4 regions of the Pectobacterium quasiaquaticum genome follow, and region 3 is predicted to be linked to each of the others. Evidence: predicted binding sites of a transcription regulator. Region 3 holds the regulator's gene; each other region holds the start of a gene.
The links. The regulator Fur, encoded in region 3, represses iron uptake genes when iron is present. The targets are predictions, from matches to a motif close to ATAATAATGAGAACNACTATCAA.
Positions count from the first base shown of each region.

Region 1 (4,753 bases), 1.2 Mb from region 3:
GCGCACCACCCCACTCTATCTGTTAGCAGAAGAGAAAGGGCAGGCGCTCAGTAAAGCGATCCTCACGCTCATCGCGCTACTGTTCGGCAGGCTCTGAGGTATGAGGGGCGTTTATCGATAATATCGATGCTAAAGCCGTCCTACCGCCGGGACAAAGCCAGACGCGCGGCGAATGCCAGAAAGAGAACGCCTGTCGTTCGGTCCATCCACTTCACTACGGAACCACGACGCAAAAAACGCGACAGCGGGCGCGTAGCGGCAATCAGCGTGGACGACCACAGCGTGCCGATAAAGACGTGAATAAGAACAAGCAGGTAAGTCCACAGCACGACCGAATGGCCGGCAGGGATAAACTGCGGCAGGAATGAAACATAGAACACGCCAATTTTCGGGTTGAGTACGTTACCCAACATGCCACGGAGAAACCAGTTCTGCTGCTTCGGTGCGTCTTGTGACGCCGCCATCACCAGCTCGGTTCTGGGTTTCAGGATCATTTGCAAACCCAGCCAACAGAGATACGCCGCACCGCACCATTTCAGGATGTTATAGGCCAGTTCCGACGCCGCAATCAGCGTTCCCAGACCAAACGCCACCATCGCGCCCCAAATCAGGCAGCCGACTTGAATACCAAACGCCGCATGGAAGGCTTTCTTACTGCCTTCAACGGTCGCGGTGCGTAAAATCAATGCCGTGTCCAAACCCGGCGTCAGGGTTAATATCGTCGCGGCAAACGTAAAAGCAATCAGCGATTCGGTCAACGTCACGGTAATTCATCACTCCAGCAGGGAAAACCACAAAACGCATTCTTCTCTGCGAGAAGAATGGTGCAAGACAACCGACAAACAATCCTAATTAAGCTCCGCGTAATATACGACAGAGCCTGACCCTACCCAACACATCTCTTCAGCCAAGATCGTATAGCGACAGCTCACATCAGGCCCAGATTCAAAAAGCGTAAATAAACTCCCCCAGCCGGTTGCCTTCCGCTACGCTATCCGGCAGGCAATGACTCACAATACAGGTGCAACACCATGATAAAACGCGTCTTCCTCACGCTCGCTTTATTGACGCTTTCCGCGCCTTCTCTGGCGCAAGATGCTCTGCCAGATGCGGTGAAGAGCATCGAAAAACAAGGTATTACGATCATCAAACCGTTCACTGCCCCCGGCGGCGTGCAAGGCTGGCTGGGTAGCTATCAGGGCGTGGGGGTGACCATCTACTTAACGCCGGACGGTAAGCATGCCATTTCGGGCTATATGTATGACGAACACGGCAACAATCTGAGTGAAGCGCTAATTCAGCAGGAAGTGTATGTGCCTGCCGGTCGGGAGATGTGGCAGAAATTACAGCAGGCGCCGTTTATTACCGAAGGGGCGAAGGATGCGCCGCGTAAAATCATCGTCTTTGCCGACCCATTCTGCCCGTACTGCAAACAGTTCAGGCAACAGGCACAGCCGTGGGTAAAAGCAGGAAAAGTCCAACTGCAAACGCTACTGGTTGGCGTCATCAAACCGGAAAGCGGGCGTTATGCCGCTGCGATTCTTGCCGCCAGCGATCCGGCTAAAACCTGGCATGAATATGAGCTGTCGAACGGCAAAACGGTGCCCCCGTTCCCCAAGGACTCATCACGCGATATCTGGAATAACATTCAGCATAATCAGCGACTAATGGATGAACTGGGTGCAAACGTCACGCCCGCCATCTATTACCTGAATGATAAGAATGAGCTACAGCAGGTCGTCGGGCTGCCGGATGCACAGCAGCTGGCGGAGATGATGGGGAAATAGGCACAGGAGGGAATCTCCCTCCTGACGTTTCTCTTAGCGATGCGACCAATACGCCATAAAGTTGATCGTCTCTTTATCGAGGTGCCGCTCGTCGAGCAGATAGCGGCGCAGCCGTTTGATGGCGGAAGACTCTCCCGCCGCCCAGGCGTAAAACGGGCGATGTGCCGTTGCCCGTTCCCACAGTAGCTCGTCTTCCGGCGTTTCCTGTGCGCTCTCATCACGGTTAGTACAGGCGCTGGCGGGAATCTTCACGTCCTGCTGCACCGCAGCCAGCAGGCGTTCGCCCCATACTGCGCTGCCCGTTTCCTCACGCGGCAGCCAGTGAATCTGCGCAAACGGGAAGTCGCCTGCTGTCACGCAGTCAGCCACTTTCGGCACTTCAAAAAAAGCCTGTACCGACGGAGGAGAAGTCTGGGTAGCCAGCTGTTCAAGAATTCCCATTGCCGCTGGCAGCGCCGTTTCATCTGCAATCAGCAGCACCTGCTCAACGCCCTCATGCGGTGCCCATTCATAGCCACCGCTGTCGCCATCAGCCTCTGCATTGGGCGCGACAATCTGTAGCGCATCGCCCGGCTTAGCGTGGCCCGCCCAGCTTGAGGCAGGCCCGGTATCACCGTGCAGCACAAAATCGATCGTTGCCTGCTGTGACTCGCGTGAAACGGAACGCAGCGTATAGGTGCGCAAAATCGGACGACGCTCACGCGGCAGCGCCAGATAGTCCTGATACCAAGTATCGCTCACGGCCATCGGCGTCAGCTCCCCGCTTTCACTGGCGAACAGCAGCTTGATGCGCTGATCCGGCGCATCCAGTTTCATCTGGCGCACTTCCGGGCCGGTGAACACGCAGCGAGCGAATGAAGGTGAGAGTAACGTCTTACTCTCTAAGCGTAAGTTGAACAGCCGATAGGCGGAAGACGTTGTACGGGTAGCTAAAGACATAGTGAGAAAACCGTATGTTTTGTAAGGAAAATCAGTTCACGGGATAAACCCCATTCACCGCAACTTGCCATAAACAAAACACTAACGATAATCATTATCACCATTCAGATGAATGTCGTGATAAAAGCAGCATTTTCTTCATCTCGCCGGCCAGAAGCCGTCCTGAGCGGGCATAAAAAATGCCGGCCAAATAGTTCACTATTCAACCAGCACATTTTCGTTTTTCATAAAAGCAGTAAGACCCGCTTTCCTTTACTACTACGCCATTACCGCATCGTCACAAACTCTTCTGACGCAGTCGGGTGGATAGCAACGGTGTTGTCGAAGTCTTTCTTGGTTGCGCCCATTTTGACGGCGACCGCGAAGCCTTGCAGCATTTCGTCCATACCAAAACCGATGCCGTGGATGCCGACGATTTTTTCTTCTTTACCCACGCAGACCAGCTTCATGCGGCACGGCTGGCGGTGCTGCGTAACGGCGGTGTACATCGCGGTGAAGGCAGATTTATAGACTTTCACCTGATCGTCACCGTACTGCTCACGCGCCTGCGGTTCGGTCAGCCCAACGGTGCCAATCGGCGGGTGGCTGAAGACGACGGTCGGGATGTTGCTGTAATCCAGATGCTCGTCCGGCTTGTTATTAAACAGACGTTCGGACAAACGACGCCCCGCCGCGACAGCAACCGGCGTTAGCTCGACGGCACCGGTGTTATCACCTACGGCATAAATGCCAGGAACGTTGGTGTTCTGGAATTTATCGACGTTAATGTAGCCTTTGTCGTTCAGCGCTACACCGGTGACGCTCAAGTTCAGGTTATCCGTCGCGGGTTCACGACCAATCGCCCAAATCAGGCAATCAACAGTCTGTGATTGGCCGTTTTCCAGCTCCAGCGTCAGGCTGCCATCGGCATTCTTCACAATCGCTTTCGGGATCGATTCGGTATGCAGCGTCGGCCCTTCGGTGTTCATCACTTCCACCAGCGTGTCGACAATCAGCGGATCGAAGCTGCGCAGCGGTGCGTGTTTACGCACAAACAGGTGAGTTTCAGAACCCAGTCCGTTTAGCACGCCGGCAATCTCTACCGCGATATAGCCTGCACCGACGATAGCCGTACGCTTCGGCAACGCATCCAGCTCAAAGAAACCGTCGGAATCGATACCGTATTCCGCACCGGGAATAGCAGGGTGAACCGGACGACCGCCGGTCGCGATCAGGATATGGTCAGCCGTAATTTTCTCGCCGTTCACTTCCACCGTGTGCGCATCGACAAAGCGGGCAAAACCGTGGATGACATCGACTTTATTCTTACCCAGCACGTTATCGTACGACTGGTGGATACGATCGATATAGGCGCTACGGTTCTTAACCAGCGTGCCCCAGTTAAACTGGTTTACCGTGGTATCGAACCCGTAATCCGGCCCGTACTGATGGATCGCTTCGGCAATCTGCGCCGCATGCCACATCACTTTCTTCGGCACACAGCCGACGTTGACGCAGGTGCCACCCAGATATTTTGCTTCGATCAACGCACATTTTTGTCCATACATCGCCGCGCGGTTAATAGACGCGATACCGCCGCTGCCGCCGCCAATAGCAAGGTAGTCATAGTGTTTGGTCATCAGTGTATCCATGCTTAAGTGAATAAAATTTGCCTAGAGTGTAACGCCAGAGCCATACGCCGAATAAAGGTTATGCCTATGGTTGCGATAAGAAAAATCAACCGGGTCACCCACCGCAACGGGGCGCATTACTCCGGTACGATTTGCTCCACCAGCGTATGTCCGGTGCCTTCTGGTACCAGTACGCTATGCAGCCACGGCAGCACGCTCTTCATCTGAGATGCCAGCTTCCACGGCGGGTTAATCACAATCATGCCAGACGCCGTCATGCCGTAGCGATCGCTGTCCGGCAGCACCGCCAGCTCAATTTGCAGAATGTTGCGAATGCCCGTAGCTTCAAGCTCTTTCAGCATGCGTTTGATGTGCTGACGCAGCACCACCGGATACCACAGCGCAAATACGCCTGTG
Region 1 is NZ_CP065177.1:4,338,869-4,343,621, forward strand. Features, by position in the region: gene IG609_RS19850 (LysR family transcriptional regulator) at 1-97, shown strand, start outside; gene IG609_RS19855 (LysE family translocator) at 141-764, opposite strand; gene dsbG (thiol:disulfide interchange protein DsbG) at 1,032-1,787, shown strand; gene IG609_RS19865 (siderophore-interacting protein) at 1,821-2,726, opposite strand; gene gorA (glutathione-disulfide reductase) at 2,993-4,345, opposite strand; gene IG609_RS19875 (23S rRNA (adenine(2030)-N(6))-methyltransferase RlmJ) at 4,474-4,753, opposite strand, start outside.
Region 1: the regulator Fur is predicted to act here: its motif matches at 2,805-2,827, upstream of IG609_RS19865 (siderophore-interacting protein).

Region 2 (4,753 bases), 1.8 Mb from region 3:
ACGTATCGCCCGCCAGCATCGTGATGAATTCTATTTCCTTGGCGGCCAGCCGCGAATCTCCCCGACTCGCCACCGTCTGGAAGGCTTCCAGCTTGGACTCACGCGCGCAGGTATCGACTACAAGCCGGAGTGGATTATTCACGGCAGCTATCACCCCAGTGCGGGTTATGAAATGTTTGCTCAGCTATGTGCAACGTTGGGTCGTCCGCCAAAAGCGCTGTTTGTTGCCGCCTGTGGCCTGATGGAAGGCGTGCTGCGCTATATGAACCAGCATAACCTGATGGAAAGCGGCATTCGACTGTGCTGCTTTGACGATCACTATCTGTTTGACTGCTTACCACTGAAGATCGATACCGTGGCACAGGATTGTGAAAATCTGGCGCGCAACAGCTTTGAGATGGTGACCAGCCTGATTGCACAACAGCCGCTTGAAGAAGATCGACGCTATATCCCGACGCGTATTCACTGGCGTCATCCTGATTCGCGGGCGTAGGCTAACGCCCAAATCATCTAGACGTAAACCTACAGACGTAAAAAAAGGAACGCGGTTTGAACGTTCACCCCGCATTCCTTCTTACAACACAACCCGCTGCCGTTATTTAGCGGCAGCGGTTTCCGCACCGACCAGGCCGACCTTGAGGTAGCCCGCTTTACGCAGTGAATCCATTACGCTCATGATGGTTTCATAATCGACGCTTTTATCCGCCTGAAAGAAGATGGTCGTTTCTTTGTTAGCACTGGTTTTCGCATCCAGCACCTGCGCCAGCGACTGCTCGCTAACCACCTCTTCACCCAGGAACATTTGCTTATCCGCCTTTACCGTCAGATAGAGCGGTTTTTCCGGTCGCGGCTGGGGTGCTGCCGATGAAGCAGGCAGATCGACACGAATGTCGACCGTCGCCAACGGCGCAGCCACCATGAAGATAATCAGCAGAACCAGCATGACGTCAATGAACGGCGTGACGTTAATGTCATGCATTTCACCGTCATCACTCACGTCCTCCTTCAAATGCATCGCCATGACTTAGCCCACCCGCAGTTTATGCGTAACTGAAGACGCTCGGTTATCGTTGCTGGCAGCCACGTCGAGATCGCGACTTTGCAGCAGCAGCACTTGTGCAGCCACATCGCCGACCATCGCTTTGTAGCCAGCAATCGAACGAGCAAAGACGTTATAGGTGACCACCGCAGGAATCGCAGCAACAAGACCGATCGCCGTTGCCAGCAGAGCTTCTGCGATCCCCGGCGCCACTACCGCCAGATTGGTGGTTTGCGTCTGTGCGATACCGATGAAGCTGTTCATGATGCCCCATACCGTACCGAACAGCCCCACGAACGGGGCAACCGCGCCGACCGTCGCCAGATAGCCGTTACCGCGCCCCATGTAACGCCCTGTAGCCGCCACGCGACGTTCCAGACGAAACGCGGTGCGCTCTTTAATTCCGTTGTTGTCATCAGAACGTGCGGAAAGCTCCAGTTCGTTCTGAGCCTCAACCAGCAGTTGCTGTGCGACGCTGCCAGCTTTGAACGCGTCCGCGGTTTCCAGCGCGTCCTCCAGTGTTTTCGCCTCTTCCAACGCCAGATACTCACGGCGCAGGCGGCGTTTCGCGCCAGCCATCTCAACGCTTTTACTGAAGAAGATCGCCCAGGTAATCACTGAGGCCAGCAGCAAACCGATCATCACCGTCTTCACCACGACATCGGCGTGCTGGTACATACCCCAGACGGACAAATCGGTTTTCATCAGGTTATTGGTGCCCGGTGCAGCACTAGCAGGCAGCGCAAGTGCTGATGCCGAAGCCTGTGCGTTGGTCGTCACAGGGGCAGAAGGGGACGCAGCAGCAGGCTGCGCGGCTGACGTTGCATTCTGTGTCGACAACGGCGCCGTTGCGGGAGCCGCAAACGCATTTCCACTTAGTCCCGCCGTACACAGCAGGATAACCAGCACGCTACGGGAAAATGCGCTGAACGCGCTACGTTTTTTTTGCCAGGTTGATAACACCTGTTGAGTTGTATTACTGACAGCCGTCTTCACGCTGTGCCTCCACCGTTCGTTCTGTACAATACCTGCACATACCCGCAGGTATAATGCCGCAATAACGCAGCCTGAAATGATACCAAACCCTGAACGAATTGATAGTCGTTCTCATTATTATTTACACCAGATAACACACTTTTTCTTGCGTTCTGACAGGGTTTTTGGGGGTATTACCTGCACATCGACAGGAAAGGCATAAGAACGACAAGAAGAATAGCGTTCAAGAATATATCAGACAGAGGCTCCCCCTAAAACACAGTGCGATAGCCAAGATTTTTATGATCGGCTTTTGTGATCAACATTAAGTTATTACACCATTTCATGATGGCTGGCGATAAGTTTGTTGAAGTAAACAGATGAATAATCACACGATAAGATAAATAAAAACAAAAAGTTATGTATATCTCTATAAGTCAAATAGAAATTAAATCCATATAAAACAGCATTTCATATTAGCTTTTTCTTTTGTGACGCGAGTCATTCTACGAAGTTGTATAATAGGTTAGCTTAACTCGCAGAGAATACTGACATACGCCACAATAATACGTAATAGGCGGTCGTTTTCTCATCATTAAACCCATTCTTCATCATACTATTTCTCATGGGTTTATATTTTTAAATCACCATTTTATTACCGATAATATCACCCCACCTCTGGAGATAACTCAATGAAGCTGTCGAAAACATTGATCGGCGTTTGTCTGGGTTCTACTGCACTCTTGATGAGCCACGCGATTCAGGCACAACAAATTAAAGCCTCTGATGTCCACCCTGAAGGTTACCCGAATGTCGTCGCCGTTCAGAAAATGGGAGAGAAATTAAAAGCTGCCACAAATGGCAGACTGGAAATTAAAACCTTCCCCGGCGGAGTATTGGGTGATGAGAAACAAATGATTGAGCAGGCGCAGCTCGGTGCCATTGATATTATTCGCGTATCAATGACGCCTGTTGCGGCGATTTTACCGGAAATAGAAGTCTTCACACTGCCCTATATTTTCCGTGATGAAAATCATCTGCATAAAGTGCTGGATGGCCAAATCGGACAGGAAATTGGTGACAAGATTACCCAGAGCAGTAAATCAAAATTGGTTTTCCTGGGCTGGATGGACGCGGGAACGCGTAACTTAATCACCAAAGATCCGGTGGTGAAACCAGAAGACCTCAAAGGCATGAAAATTCGCGTACAGGGTAGCCCAGTTGCGCTGGCCACACTCAAAGCGATGGGGGCTAACTCAATCGCCATGGGCGTCAGTGAAGTCTTCAGCGGCATGCAAACCGGCGTGATTGACGGCACCGAAAATAACCCACCAACGTTTGTCGCACACAACTACCTACCAGTAGCGAAAAATTATACCTGGAGCCGTCACTTCATTATTCCTGAGCTATTCCTGTATTCCAAAGCCAAATGGGACAAACTCTCCAAAGAAGATCAGGATCTTATCCTGAAGCTGGCGAAAGAAGCGCAGCAGGAACAGCGTGTACTGTGGAAGGAATATACGCAACAATCTCTGGATAAAATGAAAGCCGGCGGCGTTCAATTCCATGACATTGATACCGAGTATTATTTCAAAGCCACTCAGTCCGTACGCGATCAGTTTGGTGCCAAATATCAGGATCTGATTAAAGCCGTCGCCGACGTGAAATAACCGCTAAAAATACGGGTAAATCACGATGCATTTACCCGTTCTTATCTTCATCAGGTAAATAAGATGGCAAATAAATATATTTTAGCCATGGATATCCTCTATAAAATTGCTATGTGGGTATCCGGCCTTGCTTTACTCATCATGACTATAATTATTCCAATTGGCATATTCTCTCGTTACATCATGAATGAGGGAATATCCTGGCCAGAACCCATATCAATTCTTTGTATGGTGACGTTCACCTTTGTTGGTGCTGCCGTCAGTTACCGAGCCTGTACGCATATTGCTGTCACGATGTTAACCGATCGTTTATCAGAAACGATGAAAAAAGGCTGTGCTTTTCTAGCCGATCTTTTAATGATGTTAATAACACTATTTATTCTTTATTACGGCATTCAGCTTTGTCTTGAACTTTGGGAACAACAGGTTGCCGAATTTCCGTTATTAAGTGCTGGGCAAACTTATTTACCTCTTCCGATAGGTTCATTTATCACTTTTTTATTCATCATCGAACGCATTTGCTTTGGCCCGCAGGATAAACGCCCTGTGGTCATAATGGGCAATGCCTAATCTGGAGCGAGTATTATGGATGCCTTTGTTTTACTTGCATCATTAGCGATATTGCTCGCCGTTGGTGTGCCCGTCGCCTATTCCGTTGGCTTGAGTGCCATTATCGGTGCCTTTTGGATCGACATTCCGCTGGAAGCGGTGATGATTCAAATCACCAGTGGAGTCAATAAGTTCTCATTACTGGCTATCCCGTTCTTTATTCTGGCTGGAGCCATTATGGCCGAAGGCGGCATCGCCCGCCGTCTGGTTAATTTTGCCTATATCTTCGTTGGCTTTATTCGCGGCGGCCTGTCGCTGGTTAATATTGTCGCTTCCACGTTTTTCGGTGCCATATCCGGTTCTTCGGTAGCAGATACAGCCTCGATTGGTTCAGTGATGATCCCTGAGATGGAGAAAAAAGGCTACCCACGTGATTTCGCTGCTGCCGTTACTGCCAGCGGTTCCGTTCAGGCAATATTGATCCCTCCCAGCCATAACTCTGTTATTTATTCACTGGCTG
Region 2 is NZ_CP065177.1:435,628-440,380, reverse strand. Features, by position in the region: gene IG609_RS02055 (LacI family DNA-binding transcriptional regulator) at 1-493, shown strand, start outside; gene exbD (TonB system transport protein ExbD) at 596-1,021, opposite strand; gene exbB (tol-pal system-associated acyl-CoA thioesterase) at 1,025-2,035, opposite strand; gene IG609_RS02040 (TRAP transporter substrate-binding protein) at 2,707-3,684, shown strand; gene IG609_RS02035 (TRAP transporter small permease) at 3,748-4,254, shown strand; gene IG609_RS02030 (TRAP transporter large permease) at 4,270-4,753, shown strand, end outside.
Region 2: the regulator Fur is predicted to act here: its motif matches at 2,134-2,156, upstream of exbB (tol-pal system-associated acyl-CoA thioesterase).

Region 3 (4,753 bases):
CTCTTTAAAAGAGAACATGGTATATATCGATACGCCCCCCCAAAGAACACAAAAAATGCCCAGCACCCATAGCATCGCGGTTCTGATGGCAATATTTTTTATAAGTTTCATCGTTCACTCCAAATCAGGAAAATGGTTAAAAAGATTTTTATCGCTAATCAACCGATATGAATCAGAAAATTCATAACATGAAACAAGTCACTTCTCCCTAGCGTTCACATTTCACCGAGTTGAAAACTCAAAAACCACGCTAATTCATCGGCTAAATACAGAGAATATTTAGCGTTCTCGCTACATTTATTAATATAAATTTTCATACTGAAAATAAACCCACCTATTTTTATAGATATAAGCTATCTAATCATAGGCTTGCGAGATAATTCACCGCACGCATCCTGCGGGCGTTAGCATGGACATGTTATTAGGCGACAGGGCAGTTTGAATGCAATTTCACTTTATTCTTTAACATCAAAAGAATACCTCCCTTATAGACTTGCATTACTTCAGTTGCAAATGGTTATAATTCTTATTCCCATTCATTGGGAATATTCCCGAGAAATGTGCCAGATTTTCAATTCTATAAAAACATTATCTTTTGTACGCATTTTATTCCCCACGAATAGTCATGTTCAATTCCATAGTTTTATAATCCACAAACAGAAGCCTGCTTTTAATTACAACCGAAACAAACCATAAAATAAAAAGTACATTCATAAAAAATGAAACGCCGTTATAAATAAACAACCATAAATTTATTAAGGGAATGTACACATAATCTCAGACGACAACATGATCCCTATTCATTATAGGAAATTTTGCATCAGTCGCGATGTTTTCGTTTTCTGACTTACCTCGCATTTCACACACTCTTGATTTACGCATCCTTACCGATACGAGTTTCTCCCGATGTGAGTGTCTGTTATTATTAACAGATAAGTGGGTGAAACATTACACCATACCATTAGGAATCAAGAGGTTATTCAATTCATGGCACTCATCGGAATATTCTTTGGCAGTGATACTGGCAACACTGAAAACATCGCCAAAACGATTCAACAGCAGTTAGGAACCAACGTCGCTGATGTTCATGACATCGCCAAAAGCAGCAAAGAAGACCTCGAAGGTTTCGATATTCTGCTGCTGGGTATTCCAACCTGGTATTACGGTGAAGCTCAGTGCGATTGGGATGACTTCTTCCCGTCGCTGGAAGAAGTGGATTTCACAGGAAAATTGGTTGCCCTGTTTGGCTGCGGCGATCAGGAAGACTATGCAGAATACTTCTGTGATGCCATGGGCACCATCCGTGACATTATTGAGCCTCGCGGTGCGACAATTATCGGCCACTGGCCAACAGACGGCTATTACTTTGAAGCCTCTAAAGGACTCGCTGACGACAATCACTTCATCGGCTTGGCTATCGATGAAGACCGTCAGCCTGAACTGACCAGCGAACGCGTAACGACGTGGGTGAAACAGATCAGCGATGAGTTGAACCTGGAAGAACTGGTGGGTTAAGCCATTTCGGCTCTGATAATCCCGATCAGAGCCGAAACAGAATTGATAGATAAAACCTTTGATAATAATTGATACATTTTTTTAACTTCTATCAGTAAACCTGTACAATAATCCCATCGGCTTTGTATGTGCATCAACATTTCCTCATTCATCAACAACGGATTGCGTTGTATACCAATAGTGTGAATGGGGACAATATTGTTAACATTCGCTTGTTTTCATTTTGTATGCGCGGTTCTATAATTGAGACGCTTTTGCATTTTTTGCGCCGACCGATGTCATAGGCTAGGCAGCCTCCATTGATAAGTAAGCAACAGGATTAAACCCGCATGACTGACAACAATACCGCATTAAAGAAGGCCGGCCTAAAAGTCACTCTTCCAAGACTGAAAATACTGGAAGTGTTACAGGACCCTGTCTGCCATCACGTCAGTGCGGAAGATTTATATAAAAAACTGATTGATATGGGCGAAGAGATTGGTCTTGCTACCGTCTATCGCGTGCTCAACCAGTTTGATGATGCGGGTATCGTAACCCGTCATAACTTCGAAGGTGGCAAATCCGTCTTTGAATTGACGCAGCAGCATCATCACGATCACTTAATTTGCCTCGACTGTGGCAAAGTCATTGAATTCCGAGATGAATCTATCGAAGCACGTCAGCGCGAGATCGCAGAAAGACACGGCATCAAACTGTCCAACCACAGTCTGTATCTTTATGGGCATTGCAGTGAAGGGGATTGCCGAGAGGATGAAACCCTGCACGATTCAACACGATAAATCGACCGCATAAAAAATAAAACCGCCGAGGCGGTTTTATTTTTGTCTTCTTACCGCTGGCCTTAGCCTACCCAGGTATCACGTAGCCCAACCGTACGGTTAAACACCAGATGTTCTGCACTGGAGTAAACGCGGTCAGCACAGAAATAACCTTCACGCTCAAACTGATACGCTTTCTCAGCTTCTGCCTGCGCCAGGCTTGCTTCTACAAAACCTTGCGTAATTTTCAGTGAATCTGGATTAATCGTCGACAGGAAGTCTTCCGCCGCGCCCGGGTTTGCCACACTGAACAGGCGATCGTACAAGCGGAATTCAGCGGGTACCGCGTGTGCCGCAGAAACCCAGTGGATAACGCCTTTCACTTTACGACCATCAGCCGGATCTTTGCTCAACGTTTCCGCATCATAGCTACAGTAGATCGTGGTGATAGTGCCCTGCTCGTCTTTTTCAATGCGCTCTGCTTTGATCACATAAGCGTTACGCAGACGCACTTCTTTACCCAGCACCAGACGCTTGTACTGCTTGTTGGCTTCTTCACGGAAGTCAGCACGATCGATGTAAACTTCGCGACTGAATGCGACCTGACGTGAACCCATTTCTGGCTTGTTCGGATGGTTTGGCATCGCGACAAACTCTTCGTGCTCGGCTGACAGATTCTCGACAACGACTTTGACCGGATCCAGCACCGCCATGGCGCGCGGAGCGTTCTCATTCAGATCATCGCGGATACAGGACTCAAGCGCGGCCATTTCCACGTTGTTATCCTGTTTCGTTACGCCGATGCGCGCACAGAATTCACGGATAGAGGCTGCGCTGTAACCACGACGACGCAGACCAGAGATGGTCGGCATACGCGGATCGTCCCATCCTTCAACGACGTTTTCCACCACCAGTTGATTCAGCTTACGCTTGGACATAATCGCGTATTCGAGATTGAGGCGGGAGAACTCGTACTGACGTGGATGGCAAGGAATGGTGATGTTATCCAGCACCCAGTCATACAGACGGCGGTTGTCCTGGAATTCCAGCGTACACAGCGAATGCGTGATCCCTTCCAGCGCATCGGAAATGCAGTGGGTGAAGTCATACATCGGGTAGATGCACCACTTGTTGCCCGTCTGATGATGATCGGCAAATTTAATGCGATACAACACCGGATCGCGCATCACGATAAAGGACGATGCCATATCGATTTTTGCACGCAGACAGGCTGTACCTTCCGCAAAACCACCGTTACGCATTTTTTCAAACAGCGTCAGGTTTTCCTGCACGGTGCGATCGCGATAAGGGCTGTTTTTGCCTGGAGCCGTCAACGTACCACGGTATTCGCGAATCTGCTCAGGCGTCAGTTCATCAACGTAAGCCAGCCCTTTACCGATCAGCTCAACCGCATAAGCGTGCAGTTGATCGAAATAATCAGAAGAATAGCGAACGTCGCCGCTCCATGAAAAACCCAGCCACTCGACGTCACGTTTGATCGACTCAACGTATTCGATGTCTTCTTTTACCGGATTGGTATCGTCAAAACGCAGGTTGCATTGCCCCTGATAGTCACGCGCGATACCAAAATTCAGGCAAATAGACTTTGCATGCCCAATATGCAGATAGCCGTTCGGCTCTGGCGGGAAACGCGTCTGAATATGGTCATGCTTACCGGACGCCAGATCTTCATCAATAATCTGACGGATAAAGTTGGTTGGGCGGGCTTCAGCCTCACTCATTCTTCATTCCTCAATGCTAAAACGACGTATAACCGACAATGATCCAACAAGCTACGCTGGGAAACAACCGTTAGTTTCATTTAATTATTCATAACGAAAAAAAAGGGCGAGATTGCTATCTCGCCCTATCCATTTCATCGGTATAACACCGCGTTAAACGATCAACATCGTCGTATTACACCTTGTCATTATATCTTGTCATACTCTGCTTTCAGCGCGGTCGCTATCGATTCAGCCTGCGTACCTACCACAATCTGTACGCTCTGCTTATTCAGACGAATAACGCCCGCCGCACCAAGACGTTTTGCCTGTGCATCATCAACCAGAGAAGAATCAGCCACGTTCAAACGCAGACGTGTGATACAGGCATCAATGCCCGTCAGATTGGCTTTTCCGCCAAGCGCCTGCAAATAGCCCCGCGCCAGCGTCGCCGTATCACTTGATTTCGCGCCCGCAGACGCCGTGCTCACGTCATAGCCATCGGCTTCACTACCGCTCACAGCCAGCTCACGCCCTGGCGTTAACAGATTGAAGCGAGTGATGGTAAAGCGGAACACCACATAGTAAATGGCGAAGAATACCAGCCCCTGAGCAAGCAGCATGTACCACTGGGTGGCCAGCGGGTTACGTGAGGACAGCACCATATCGACCAGACCCGCACTGAAACCAAAGCCGGCAATCCAATGCATGCTGGCCGCGATAAAAACAGAAAAACCGGTCAGCAGCGCATGCAGGAAA
Region 3 is NZ_CP065177.1:3,094,292-3,099,044, forward strand. Features, by position in the region: gene IG609_RS14160 (methyl-accepting chemotaxis protein) at 1-111, opposite strand, end outside; gene fldA (flavodoxin FldA) at 988-1,515, shown strand; gene fur (ferric iron uptake transcriptional regulator) at 1,845-2,294, shown strand; gene glnS (glutamine--tRNA ligase) at 2,357-4,015, opposite strand; gene nagE (N-acetylglucosamine-specific PTS transporter subunit IIBC) at 4,204-4,753, opposite strand, start outside.

Region 4 (4,753 bases), 1.9 Mb from region 3:
CAGCCCTGCGCCCCACATGTCGTTCAGCAGCGCCCGGTCGGCCGCGCTTTGCTCGTTCGGCTGCGCGGTATACACCACCGGAATCCCCTGTGCTTTGCAGTAGGTTCGCAACGCCACAATGTTCTCGATCAACTGCTGCGCCAGCGGGCTGTCCGCGCCATAGAAATTCACGAAATAGTCCTGCATGTCGTGAATCAGCAGCACCGCGCGCTCAGGTTCAAACGCCCAAGAAACCTTGTTCTCAGGGAAATCCTGTGCGCGCGGCAGGGGATAAGACGCAATAGAAGGGATTGCCATCACAAAATCCTTATTTGTTTTGAATACTAAGTTCGGTTTTGAGTGCTAAGTTGGGTCTGGATGCGCTGACGGAGTGATTTCTTATCAATCTTGCCGACCGGCGTAACGGGCAAAGTGTCGATCATCTCGAAGCGGTCCGGCAGTTTGAATTCAGCAATACCCTGATTGCGAAGATATTTTCTTAACGTGATGGCTTTCAGCGCGGGATCGCTGACCACCAGAAAAGCGCAGCTCTTTTCGCCCATGATCGGATCGGGCATTGACACCAGCGCGGCATGGAGGATGCCGTCATGCTTGAGCAGCAGGTTTTCGATCTCTTCCGCGGCAATCTTTTCACCACCTCGGTTAATCTGATCTTTCTCCCGCCCGACCACGCGCAAATAGCCCTCTTCGGTCATCTGCACCACATCGCCCGAGTGGTAGAAGCCTTCGCTGTCGAAGGCGCGGGCGTTGTGTTCCGGACTGCGGTAATAGCCGCGGAAGGTATACGGGCCGCGCGTCGCCAGCAGCCCCGCTTCGCCTCTCGGCACCGGATTGCCGTCGATATCCAACACTTTCACTTCATCATCCGGACTCATCGGATAGCCTTGCGTCGTGAAAGTGTGCTCGTCGCTGTCGTCCAGTCGGGTGTAATTCACCAGCCCTTCCGCCATGCCGAGCACCTGCTGTAGCTGACAGCCCAATACCGCCGGAATACGACGGGCGACGGTTTCGCTCAGCTTTGCCCCCCCCACCTGCAAGATCTTCAGGCTACGCAGCGCGCCACCAAACTGTTCGGCCGCCTGGATCCACAACGCGGCAGCGGGCGGCACCAGCGAGGTCATATCGATCTGATGGCGTTCGATCAGCGGGAAACAAGTCATCGCCCCCGGATCGGGCGCCAGCACGACCCGTCCACCAGCGTAGAACACCCCAAGCGAACCGGGCGAACTTAACGGGAAGTTATGTGGAGCAGGCAACGCGCACAGATAGCGGGTTTGTGGCGTCAGCTCACAAATTTCCACGCTGCGGCGCACGCTGTAGTAATAATCGTCATGGGTACGGGGAATCAGCTTCGGCGTACCGGTACTGCCGCCAGAAAGCTGGAAGAAAGCGACCTGCCCCGATGCAGAAGGCTGATACTGACTGGTCGACGCGTACGGTTGCAGCCAGTCCGTCAGACTGTGCCCCAGCGGGCTGTCGCCGAGCATCACCACCGTTTGCAGGCGGGGAACCTGCGTCTGTAGCCGATCCAGAAATTCACCGTTGCCAAACAGCGAATGTTCAGCCGAGGCGATCAGCAAACGTGGTTCGATCTGCGTGGCGTACGACAGCAGCTCCAGCTTGTTATGGCTGAACAGTGCGTTAACAGGCGCAACGCCCATTTTCAGCAACGCAAAAAAGGTCAGGTAGAATTCGGCCACGTTCGGCAACTGCACCAGCGCGGTGTCGCCACAGCGCAGGCCGCTTTCCGTCAGGCGTGATGCCAGTGCGGAAGACTGTCGATCCAGCTCCCGATAGCTCCACTGGCGCTCGCCGCACACTACCGCAACGGCATCAGGTTGCGTCGCCAGATGACGTTCCCAGGCATCCGTTAGCGGCAGGCCAACCCAGTACCCCTTGTCGCGATAACGCTGTGCCAGTTCCTCTGGCCAGGGCGTAAATTCAATGCTCATAGTCCATCCACACCTGAGTTAAGCCCAAACGCATTCAGCATCGTGTTTAATTTAGCGGCGGTTTCAGCCCATTCGTCCTCGGGGACGGACGCCTCAACAATGCCCGCACCGGCAAACAGGCGGACTTTGTTGTGTTTGATGGTGCCGCAGCGAATCGCTATCGCCCATTCACCATCGCCGTTGGCATCACACCAGCCGACGATACCGCTGAATACGCCGCGATCGTGCGGCTCCAGCTCGGCAATCAGCTGACGCGCTTCCTGCGTGGGGAAGCCGCACAGTGCGGGGGTAGGATGGAGCTGGCAGGCGACCTGAAGCGCCGTCATCTCCGGGTTCGCCAGTTCACCGCGGATAGCGGTAGACAGGTGCCACATGGAGGCGGTGTGCATCAACGAAGGAGCCGATGGAATCGTTAACGACGAGCATAGCGGCATCAGGCGTTGGCGGATGTCGTCCACCACCAGCTTATGCTCATGCTTGTCTTTACCCGATTTCAGCAGACGCTGGCTGTTCAGATAATCCAGATGTTCATCGTTCATCCGTCGCGCCGATCCCGCCAGCGGATTAGAGACAATGACGTTCCCCTGCTTGCGCACCAGCAGTTCCGGGCTCGCGCCCAGCAATACCGAACCATCCGGCAGCGGCAGTGAGAAATGGTATCCACCCGCGTTCTGCACCATCAGGTTATTGAGGATCGTTTGCGCCTTAACGGGGCTCGTCAGCTCAATGTCCAAAACGCGTGACAGCACCGCTTTGCTCAGTTCACCACGGCGGAACCGCTCAACGGCCTCTGCCACGATGGACTTGAACTGACATTCGTCTGGGACGCTGTTTAACGTTAGCGCGGTAGGGCCCGCAGCCGTGTGCTTACGGGCACGGCTGACGAGTTCAGATTTCGTCGTAACGTTATAACTATCAGGGATATAGAGACAAGACGGTTGCGTGGTATCAAAGGGAATCGCTCCCACAACAATAGGCAGCGACTGCCCTGCCTGACGCGCTCGCTGGAATGCCTGCGCGATTGCAGGGCTAAGCCTGTCATCGTGCGAGCCAGGAACACAAACAGGGGACGAAATACGTTCAAATAAGCCTGAAGTAGACAGGCTTCGGTGTTCCGATGCATATAAAAAAGCGGTTTGTTCCGAATAGGTTAACCCGCTAAATGCTTCAGTTTTTGTAATCAGTGTATCCACAAGACAGCTCCTGCGCTCGCAAATTAAATACCAATGATTATTAAAATCATTATCATTTATATTAAGCGCAGTTAAATTACACTGAAGTAACGTGTTCGGTCAATCCTTCCACAGAATGGTTATTCACACCCATTAATTAGGGGTTATATTGATGTTAATCAATTTTTTTGTGCATGTTTCATAATGGATAATGGTTAGCAACAGGAATGTATTGATTATAAAACCCACATCACAGATGATAATGAAAATACTTATCATTCATTGTCAGAAAAATTAAGCTGCGCTAGACTGCGCAAATATTTTACTAATTATGTCTAAATGTGAGCCTGTCATGGATGAAAGCATGTACCGCCCGCACACCCGATCCGTTGTGCATCTGGCGCTGCTCATTAACATGCTTTCTCTCGGTAGCCTGATGATGGTGATGCCGCTAGGCCCCGATTTCGTCAGCGCCCTGTCTATGGATGCCAAGAACATCGGCTACATTAGCGGCGGTGCAACGTTTGCCTCCGCCATCGTCGGCTTCCTCGCCGCTCCCTATCTGGACAGATTTAACCGTAAACATGCTCTGATCGTGCTGCTGACGCTACGCTTTGGCCTGACGGCAGCCTGCATGTTTTCCACCAGCCAAACCGATCTTTTGCTGCTGTTTATTCTGGCGGGCTGCGTTGCCGGGCCGGCATCCGGTGTCTTGATGGCTGCGGTTGTTGATATTGTGCCGGCCAACGAGCGCGGAAAGCAGCTTGCCTATGTCGGCATGAGCTTTTCGCTCGCGGCGATTGTCATCATGCCGCTGTCGTTGGAGTTGGCTCACCGTATTAACTGGCAAGCGCCGTTTTATACTTTCGGCCTCGGTGGCCTGTTGCTGGTGTTGTTGGTGCTGTGGCTCTTTCCTTCCATGCCGCCGACGCATCGGGTTCAGCAAGGTAATTCCCCCACGACGGCACCCACGTCGGTATTACATGACCTGTTAGCATCCCCCCTTTTCCTGCTGGGGCTGACGGTAATTTCGCTGCAAATGTTCGGTCATTTCCTGCTGATTCCCCACTTTTCCAACTACTTCCAGTTCAATCTGGCCTTCCCGCGGGATGATATTTCCCTGCTCTATCTCTGCGGCGGGCTGGCAAGCATGGTGACCATGCAGCTGTGCGGCAATCTGTTGGATCGGGGATATGCCAGCCGAACGATTGTAGTCACAACGCTGCTGCTGGCCGTTGTGATTCTCTGCGGTTTCGTTTTGCCTTTTTCACTTTCCCTGTATCTGGTGTTCACCCTGTTCATGGCGCTCAGCGCAGCCCGATCCAGCAGCACGCTGGCAATTACCGCCGGTATTCCGCTGCCGCATCAGCGCGCCGCGTTCATGTCCTATCAGGGAACCGCAGCCAACGTGGCATCCGGGCTTGCCAGCGTCGCTTCTGCCGCTTATCTGAGCACCTCCGTTGAGGGAAAAATTGATGGATTCTCACAGCTCGCCATCGCCAGCACCGTATTTGCGCTGGCCGCCATGCTGCTGACCCTGCGCTTAATTCCGCAGTTGGCTGAACGCAGCCGAAAGATGGCTCAACGCCAATCCGCGCGGGCTTTAGAGCAATGAATCGATCGATTCAC
Region 4 is NZ_CP065177.1:532,134-536,886, reverse strand. Features, by position in the region: gene IG609_RS02535 (isochorismatase) at 1-297, opposite strand, end outside; gene IG609_RS02530 ((2,3-dihydroxybenzoyl)adenylate synthase) at 324-1,952, opposite strand; gene IG609_RS02525 (isochorismate synthase) at 1,949-3,145, opposite strand; gene IG609_RS02520 (MFS transporter) at 3,477-4,739, shown strand.
Region 4: the regulator Fur is predicted to act here: its motif matches at 3,381-3,403, upstream of IG609_RS02525 (isochorismate synthase).